DNA from 4 places in the Kitasatospora sp. NBC_01250 genome. Region 3 is predicted to be linked to each of the others. Evidence: predicted binding sites of a transcription regulator. Region 3 holds the regulator's gene; each other region holds the start of a gene.
The links. The regulator HrcA, encoded in region 3, represses chaperone genes, less so after heat shock. The targets are predictions, from matches to a motif close to TTNGCACTCNGNNNNNCNGAGTGCNAA.
Positions count from the first base shown of each region.

Region 1 (2,201 bases), 1.0 Mb from region 3:
CTCGCACGGCAGTTGAGCGCGGCTGGAGCCGTCCGGCCGGTGAGACGCATCTGCCGAGGTATCGCCCGAACCCTGTCGGCGCCTCGTCAGAATTCTTTGGACTATTTGCGGGTTTCGTCCGCTATGTCCCAGCCGAATTGCCGAGGTCTGTCGCATTCATCCCCGACTATCCCTTGGCGCCCCAAGCGAATTGGCGTTCAGTGGCCCTGTTGCACAGGGCGCCGATGCGGATACATTCAGCCGCGGTCGATGCATGCGCCTGCTTCGTCAGCGCCAACTGGCGCCCGGGGGTGGGACGCTGCGGCATGCGGGAGCGCGCCCAGGGGGGATTCCTCGGGTCGCTCCACCAAGACCCGCGCCCGTGACCTGCGGGTGCGCGAAGGGCCAGCACAGCACTAGGGGAGTTCGGAATGGCTCAGGGCACCGTCAAGTGGTTCAACGCGGAGAAGGGCTACGGCTTCATCGCGGTCGACGGTGGTGCGGACGTGTTCGTCCACTACAGCGCGATCCAGATGGACGGCTACCGCACCCTTGAAGAGGGCCAGCGGGTCGAGTTCGAGATCTCCCAGGGGCAGAAGGGCCCGCAGGCGGACATGGTCCGCGCGGCGGTCTGACCTTTCCGAACCTCGGAGCCTCGGCTCTCACCGAGCTGGTGGTTCAGCGGCAGGCCCGTGGGACTTCCCGGACACCGGGACGTCCCGCGGGCCTGCCGTTCGTTTTGCCGCGAGTTGTCGTCGGGTCGCCCGAGGAGCTTGCACTCGCCATGCCGGAGTGCTAATCATTGGCGTTAGCACTCACAGCTTGAGAGTGACAACGGACCGGGTCGGTGAGGCTCCGGGAGCGGTAGGGGACAGGACCCCCGCATACCAGGGCCGTCCGTCGCGGGCACCACTGGTCCGAGCAGTCGACCGTGTCCTGGAGGACCACTTCCGATGGCCAAGATCATCGCGTTTGACGAGGAAGCTCGCCGCGGCCTTGAGCGCGGCATGAACCAGCTTGCCGACGCCGTCAAGGTGACGCTGGGCCCCAAGGGCCGCAACGTCGTCCTTGAGAAGAAGTGGGGCGCCCCCACGATCACCAACGACGGTGTCTCCATCGCCAAGGAGATCGAGCTCGAGGACCCCTACGAGAAGATCGGCGCGGAGCTCGTCAAGGAGGTCGCCAAGAAGACCGACGACGTCGCGGGTGACGGCACCACCACCGCCACCGTGCTCGCCCAGGCGCTCGTCCGCGAGGGTCTGCGCAACGTCGCCGCCGGCGCCAACCCGATGGCCCTCAAGCGCGGTATCGAGAAGGCCGTCGCGGCCGTCTCGGACCAGCTGCTGGCCCAGGCCAAGGATGTGGAGACCAAGGAGCAGATCGCTTCGACCGCCTCCATCTCGGCCGCCGACACCCAGATCGGCGAGCTCATCGCCGAGGCCATGGACAAGGTCGGCAAGGAAGGCGTCATCACCGTCGAGGAGAGCAACACCTTCGGTCTGGAGCTCGAGCTCACCGAGGGCATGCGCTTCGACAAGGGCTACATCTCGGCCTACTTCGCCACCGACCTGGAGCGGATGGAGGCGTCGTTCGACGACCCGTACATCCTGATCGCCAACTCCAAGATCGGCTCGGTCAAGGACCTGCTCCCGCTGCTGGAGAAGGTCATGCAGAGCGGCAAGCCGCTGCTGATCATCGCCGAGGACGTCGAGGGCGAGGCCCTGTCGACCCTGGTGGTCAACAAGATCCGCGGCACCTTCAAGTCCGTCGCCGTCAAGGCCCCGGGCTTCGGCGACCGCCGCAAGGCCATGCTCGGCGACATCGCCATCCTCACCGGTGGCACCGTGATCTCCGAGGAGGTCGGCCTCAAGCTCGAGAACGCCGGTCTCGACCTGCTGGGCAGCGCCCGCAAGGTGGTCATCACCAAGGACGAGACCACCATCGTCGACGGTGGCGGCGACAGCGACCAGGTCGCCGGCCGGGTCAACCAGATCCGCGCCGAGATCGAGAACAGCGACTCGGACTACGACCGCGAGAAGCTCCAGGAGCGCCTCGCCAAGCTGGCCGGCGGCGTGGCCGTCATCAAGGCCGGCGCGGCCACCGAGGTCGAGCTCAAGGAGCGCAAGCACCGCATCGAGGACGCCGTTCGCAACGCGAAGGCGGCCGTCGAGGAGGGCATCGTCGCGGGTGGTGGCGTCGCGCTGCTGCAGGCGTCGGTCGCC
Region 1 is NZ_CP108476.1:5,148,558-5,150,758, forward strand. Features, by position in the region: gene OG500_RS21690 (cold-shock protein) at 411-614, shown strand; gene groL (chaperonin GroEL) at 933-2,201, shown strand, end outside.
Region 1: a site for HrcA is predicted at 752-778, ahead of groL (chaperonin GroEL). Genes of this name have one in related genera too.

Region 2 (2,201 bases), 2.3 Mb from region 3:
CGGCAGCAGGGTGGCGCGGTGCGGGGCGTCGGCCGCGGGCCCGGTGCCGAACCAGAGCACCGCCTCCTTGACCTCGCCGTGGTCGGAGACCCACTCCGCCTCGGCGTCCTCGGGGACGGCGTCGTGCGGGATCCCCGGGGCCACCTTGAGCGCTCCGAACGGGGTGCGGCGACCGGCCTCGATCGCCCAGGAGAGCGGCGGCGAGTACGCGGCGGGGTCGAAGACGCGGCCCTTGGCGGTGCGCCGGGCGGGGTCGGTGAAGACGGCGTCGAAGCCGTCCACCGACACCTCGGTGACGTCCGCGCAGCGCACCTCGATCAGCTCGGCGAGGCCGAGCGCGGCGGCGTTGGCGGCGGCCACCGCGCAGGTCAGCGGGTCCCGGTCGACGGCGAGGACGCTGATCCCGGCCCGGGCGAGTGCGATCGCGTCGCCGCCGATGCCGCCGCACAGGTCGGCCAGCCGGCGCACCCCGAGCGCGGCGAAGCGCCGGGCCCGCCAGTCGGCGACGGTGCGGCGGGTGGACTGCTCGACCCCGTTGGGAGTGAAGTACATCCGCCGCGCGTCGGCGCCGAACTTGGCCCCGGCCCGCTGACGCAACCGTGCCTGCCCCAGGGCCGCCGAGACCAGCTCCGCCGGGTGCTCCCGCCGCAGCCTGGTGGCCAGCGCCAGCTCCTGCTCGGGGGCGTACTCCTGCAGGTCGTCCAGCAGTCGCTGCCCCTGCTCGGTCAGCAACTGCTCAAAGCTCTCGGTCTCCACCCGCCCATTGTCCCGGGTGAAGGTCGCCCCGCTGACCTGCGGCCTGTCCCGCTCCCCGGATTCGCCGGGCGCGCCGTTGGCACTCTGGTTGACTGAGTGCTAACCGCGGCCTAAGGTCGTTCCTGGCACTCCCCCCAGGGGGAGTGCTAACGCGACAGTGCTGGTCTGACCCCCGCGACGGCAGGCCGACGGTGTCGCCACCTACCTGTTAGACAACCCCGTAATCTCCGAAGGGGAACTCGGACGTGACCACCGCCAGCAGCAAGGTTGCCATCAAGCCGCTTGAGGACCGCATCGTGGTCCAGCCGCTCGACGCCGAGACCACCACGGCCTCCGGCCTGGTTATCCCGGACACCGCCAAGGAGAAGCCCCAGGAGGGCGTCGTCCTGGCCGTCGGCCCGGGCCGCTTCGAGGATGGCCAGCGCCTGCCGCTCGACGTCGCCGTCGGCGACGTCGTCCTGTACTCGAAGTACGGCGGCACCGAGGTGAAGTACAAGGGCGAGGAGTACCTCGTCCTCTCGGCTCGCGACGTCCTCGCCATCGTCGAGAAGTAAGCAGTCCGGCGGACCTGACGGTCCGTCCTTTGGTCCCGCCCCGGATCCGTGTCTCCCTGCCAGGCAACTGCCGCAGGGGCCCAAGACAGGGGCCCGGGGCGTGGCTGTTGGTCCACCTGACGTGACGTCACGTAACGCAGACATCCCGAGGAAACGGAATCATGGCGAAGATCCTGCAGTTCGACGAGGACGCCCGCCGCTCGCTCGAGCGCGGTGTGAACAAGCTGGCCGACACCGTCAAGGTGACCATCGGCCCCAAGGGTCGCAACGTCGTCATCGACAAGAAGTTCGGCGCCCCGACCATCACCAACGACGGTGTCACCATCGCCCGTGAGGTCGAGCTCGACGACCCGTACGAGAACCTTGGCGCGCAGCTCGTCAAGGAGGTCGCCACCAAGACCAACGACGTCGCGGGCGACGGCACCACCACCGCCACCGTGCTGGCCCAGGCCCTGGTCAACGAGGGTCTGCGCAACGTCGCCGCCGGTGCCGGCCCGGCCGCCCTGAAGAAGGGCATCGACAAGGCCGTCGCCGCCGTCACCGAGCACCTGCTCTCGGTCGCCCGCGAGATCGAGGGCAAGGACGACATCGCCGCCGTCGCGTCCCTCTCCGCGCAGGACCCGCAGGTCGGCGAGCTGATCGCCGAGGCGATCGACAAGGTCGGCAAGGACGGCGTGATCACCGTCGAGGAGTCGAACACCTTCGGCGTGGAGCTCGACTTCACCGAGGGCATGCAGTTCGACAAGGGCTACCTGTCGCCCTACTTCGTCACCGACCAGGAGCGCCAGGAGGCGGTCCTGGAGGACCCGTACATCCTGATCAACCAGGGCAAGATCTCCTCCATCCAGGAGCTGCTCCCGCTGCTGGAGAAGATCCTGCAGGGCGGTGCCT
Region 2 is NZ_CP108476.1:3,918,116-3,920,316, reverse strand. Features, by position in the region: gene OG500_RS15955 (class I SAM-dependent methyltransferase) at 1-756, opposite strand, end outside; gene groES (co-chaperone GroES) at 1,002-1,310, shown strand; gene groL (chaperonin GroEL) at 1,472-2,201, shown strand, end outside.
Region 2: a site for HrcA is predicted at 833-859, ahead of groES (co-chaperone GroES). Genes of this name have one in related genera too.

Region 3 (2,201 bases):
AAGAGACCGCCCATGAGCAGGACGATCAGTGGCCAGGCGCCCCGCAGCAGGACGATCAGCACACCCGTGAAGCCGACGTACAGCAGCCCGATCAGGAACATCGTGGTGACCATCCGCCCGGTCAGTCCACGATCGGGAGCGAAGCGGGTGTGGGGGCCGGACGCCGACATGGCTGCTCCTCTTTGGTCCTTCAACGTATCCACCGGGTTTTCCATCGCCCGAGCGGTCCTTGCGGGTGCTCAGGTCTCAGTTGCTATCGATGCTGCCACTTCGTCCGGCGCCGGGCACCACCCTGTCCGGAGACGTTCGCACCAGGCGTGTCGTGCCCGGCGGACCGGGACGTCATGCGGAGTGATCCGCGCGGCATCCCGGGCCAGGGCGTTCCTGCGATCGGACCCGGGCCTTACACTGGCAGGTACGGTTTTGGCACTCGTCTGGGCAGAGTGCCAAGCCGATCACCGGGCAGTACTTGTCAGGGCAGGACCTGGTACCTGGACAACGCGCGAAGAGGGAGGTGCGTGCCATGTTCGACGAACCCGATTCCGATCCGCGTCCGAGCGGCCGCGAGCCGGCGGCCACCGAGGCCACGAGAGTGCAGCGCACCGCCGCCGGCCCTCGGGCAGCGGCCAAGTCCGCGCCGCCGCGTGCCGCGGGGCGCGCCTCCGGCGCCGCCGCCGCGCGCCCCGGCGGCGAGCCGGGCGGCCTGGAGGTCCGCCAGCTCGACGAGCGCAAGCTCTCCGTGCTGCGTGCCATCGTGCAGGACTACGTCGGCACCGAGGAGCCGGTGGGTTCCAAGGCGCTGGTCGAGCGGCACAACCTCGGCGTCTCGCCGGCCACCGTGCGCAACGACATGGCCACCCTCGAAGAGGACGGCTACATCCAGCAGCCGCACACCAGCGCCGGCCGGATCCCGACCGACAAGGGCTACCGGCTCTTCGTCGACCGGCTGGCCGAGGTCAAGCCGATGAGCGCCCCCGAGCGGCGCGCGATCCGGCACTTCCTGGACGGTGCGGTCGACCTGGACGACGTGGTCGCCCGGACCGTGCGGCTGCTGGCCCAGCTGACCCGGCAGGTCGCGGTGGTCCAGTACCCCTCGCTGACCCGCTCCACGGTCCGGCACATCGAGCTGGTCGCGCTGGCGCCCGCCAAGGTGATGCTGGTGCTGATCACCAACACCGGCCGGGTCGAGCAGCGGATGGTCGACTGCCCGGGCCCGGTGCGCGAGAGCACCCTGGCCGACCTGCGCGCCCGGCTCAACGCCCGGGCCGGCGGCCGGCGCTTCCCCGACGTCCCGTCCCTGGTGGAGGACCTGCCCGCGGCCTTCGAGCCGGCCGATCGGCCGATCGTCTCCACCGTGCTCTCCACGCTCTTCGAGTCCCTGGTGGAGCAGAACGAGGAGCGGATCATGCTGGCCGGCACGGCCAACCTGACCCGCTTCGGCCATGACTTCCCGCTCACCATCCAGCCGGTGCTGGAGGCGCTGGAGGAGCACATGGTCCTGCTGCGCCTGCTCGGTGAGACCAACGAGGCCGGGATGACCGTGCGGATCGGCCGGGAGAACGAGTACGAGGGCCTGAACTCCACCTCGGTCGTCTCGGTCGGCTACGGCTCGGGTGACGAGAGCGTCGCCAAGCTCGGCGTGATCGGGCCCACCCGAATGGATTACCCCGGCACCATGGGGGCGGTGCGGGCGGTCGCCCGGTATGTGGGGCAGATCCTGGCAGAGTCCTAACCGGTCCCTGCGTACATTGGGTGGCGCAGCGGCAGTACCAGCAGCACTTTTCTAGAGGCGGAACAAGCGGAGTATTTGGTGGCCACGGACTACTACGCGGTACTCGGCGTCCGACGGGACGCGGGGCAGGACGAGATCAAGAAGGCGTTCCGGCGCCTTGCCCGTGAACTGCACCCGGACGTCAACCCGGACCCGAAGACGCAGGAGCGGTTCAAGGAGATCAACGCCGCTTACGAGGTGCTCTCCGACCCGCAGAAGCGGCAGGTCTACGACCTGGGCGGGGACCCGCTCTCGCCGGGCGGCGGCGGGGGCGGCTTCGGCGGCGGTGCGGCGGGCTTCGGCTTCTCCGACATCATGGACGCCTTCTTCGGCGCGGCCTCGGGCCAGCGCGGCCCGCGCTCGCGCACCCGGCGCGGCCAGGACGCGATGATCCGCCTGGAGATCACCCTGGAGGAGGCCGCCTTCGGCA
Region 3 is NZ_CP108476.1:6,196,616-6,198,816, forward strand. Features, by position in the region: gene htpX (zinc metalloprotease HtpX) at 1-170, opposite strand, end outside; gene hrcA (heat-inducible transcriptional repressor HrcA) at 524-1,732, shown strand; gene dnaJ (molecular chaperone DnaJ) at 1,811-2,201, shown strand, end outside.

Region 4 (2,201 bases), 870 kb from region 3:
TGATCGGGCCGCAGACCGGCCGGCTGGCCGACCGCTACGGCCAGGCCTCGGTGCTGGTCCCCAGCGTGCTGGTGCACGCGGTCTCGGTCGGCGCGCTGATCGCGCTGGCGCTGGGCCACGCGCCGGTCTGGACGCTCTTCCTGATCGCCGTGCCGGCCGGTGCCACCGTGCCGCAGATCGGCGCCATGGTCCGGGCCCGCTGGGTGGCCAAGCTGGCCGACCGGCCGGCCCACCTGAACACCGCCTTCGCGTTCGAGTCGGTGACCGACGAGCTCACCTTCGCGATCGGCCCGGTGCTCACCGCCGTGATCGCCAGCACCGTGACCCCCGCCGCCGCGCTCATCGTCGAGGCCACGCTGACCCTGGTCGGCGGGCTGGCCTTCGCCGCGCAGCGCCGCACCGCACCGGCCCGGCTGGTGCGCGAGCCCGGCACGCGGCAGGCGTCCGCGCTCGCCTCGCCCGGCGTGCGGCTGCTGGCCGGCGTCTTCCTGGGCGTCGGCAGCGTCTTCGGCGGCATGCAGATCTCCGTCACCGCTACCGCCGAGGCGGCCGGGCAGGGCGGGCTCAGCGGCGTCGTCTACGGGATCTTCGCGGGCGGCTCGATGCTGGCCGGTGTGCTGTACGGCCTGATCGCCTGGCGGCGCTCGGCCCAGCAGCGGATGCTCGGCAGCTACGGCCTGCTGGTGCTGGGGTGCTCGACGCTCTGGGCGATGCCCAACCTGGTCACGCTGGCGGTTGCCGGGCTGGTCTGCGGGCTGGCCATCGCGCCGACCCTGATCACCGGCTACACGCTGGTCGAGACGCTGGTGGCGGACGGCGCCAAGACCGAGGCCTTCACCTGGCTGACCGGCGCGATCGGGCTGGGGCTGGCGGTCGGCTCGACCGTGGCCGGCCGGCTGATCGACCTGGGCGGGCCGTGGACCGGGTTCCTGGTGCCGCTGGCCGGCTCCGGAATCGGGCTGGTGGCGCTGGTCACGTTGCGGCGACTCCTGGTGGCTCCGGCCACCGAGAGCCGTACCGTTGCCAGGAGTGGCAGTGCGATGCCCTCGCTCGTCGGGGCGTCGGAGCACTGAGGCCGCCGGGGCGTCAGGGCGTCGTGGACCCGGCGGAGCGGGGTGCCGCAGCCGACGCGGTGCCGGCGTCATCGGGTCGGCGCTGGACTGATCCAGCGGAATGCCGCATCATGGACCGTCGTTAGCACTCATCAGGCGAGAGTGCCAGGAGGAAGACAAGTGCCCACGTACCAGTACCAGTGCACCGAGTGCGGCAGCGGCCTTGAGGTGGTGCAGAAGTTCACCGACGAGGCTCTGACCGTGTGCCCGAACTGCCAGGGTCGCCTGCGCAAGGTTTTCTCGGCGGTGGGCGTGGTGTTCAAGGGCTCCGGGTTCTACCGGACGGACAGCCGCTCCTCCTCCAGCAGCTCGGTGGGGGCCTCGTCCGGGGCCGCATCGGGCGGCTCGACCGGCTCGACCGGCTCCGGGGCGGGCGCGTCCTCGGCCTCGCCCGGCGCGTCGTCGTCCTCCTCGACGTCTTCGACGTCCACCTCCTCCGCGTCCTCGTCCTCGGCCGGCTGACCCGACTCGGTCGCAGCCGGCGGGAGCCGTCGCTCAACGCCCCTGGTGGCGCCCCTTCGGGGTGCCGGCAGGGGCGTTTTGCGTGCTGGGGCTGGGCTGGGCTGGGCTGGGCTGGGCTGGGCTGGGCTGGGGGAAGTTGTCCACAGGTGCGGGGTTATCCACAGAAATCCGGTGCGGCGTGGGCACGAGGGCGGCGGCAGCGGATCCTGAGCCCATGACCACGGTTCTCCCCACCCCAGCCCTGACCGCCCCAGCCCTGACCGTCCCAGACCCGACCGCCCTGGCGTCCGGGCCACGTCCCGCGATTCGGCACTGCGCCCGACGGCCGCCGCCGACTCGCGCCTCACCGCAGCCGCCCCGGCGCGCCGTACCGCAGTTCCGCCCGATCCGGCGGGGTGGCAGCGGCCGGTACCGCCTCCATCAGGCGGTGCGGCACCGACCGGCCGTGCTGGCCACCGGCCTGCTGGCGGCTGCCGCGGTCGTCGCCGGGCCGCTGCACCCGGGGGTGCCGGTGCCTGCCCCGCCGGCCGTCCCCGCCGTTGCCCAGGCTCCGCCTGGGCCGGCCGGGCTGCCGCACTGCGGGCCGGGGCGCTGACCGACCACCGGTCCTGGGCCGCCCGGCCCAGG
Region 4 is NZ_CP108476.1:5,324,117-5,326,317, reverse strand. Features, by position in the region: gene OG500_RS22460 (MFS transporter) at 1-1,073, shown strand, start outside; gene OG500_RS22455 (FmdB family zinc ribbon protein) at 1,233-1,574, shown strand; gene OG500_RS22450 (hypothetical protein) at 2,002-2,169, shown strand.
Region 4: a site for HrcA is predicted at 1,195-1,221, ahead of OG500_RS22455 (FmdB family zinc ribbon protein). Genes of this name have one in related genera too.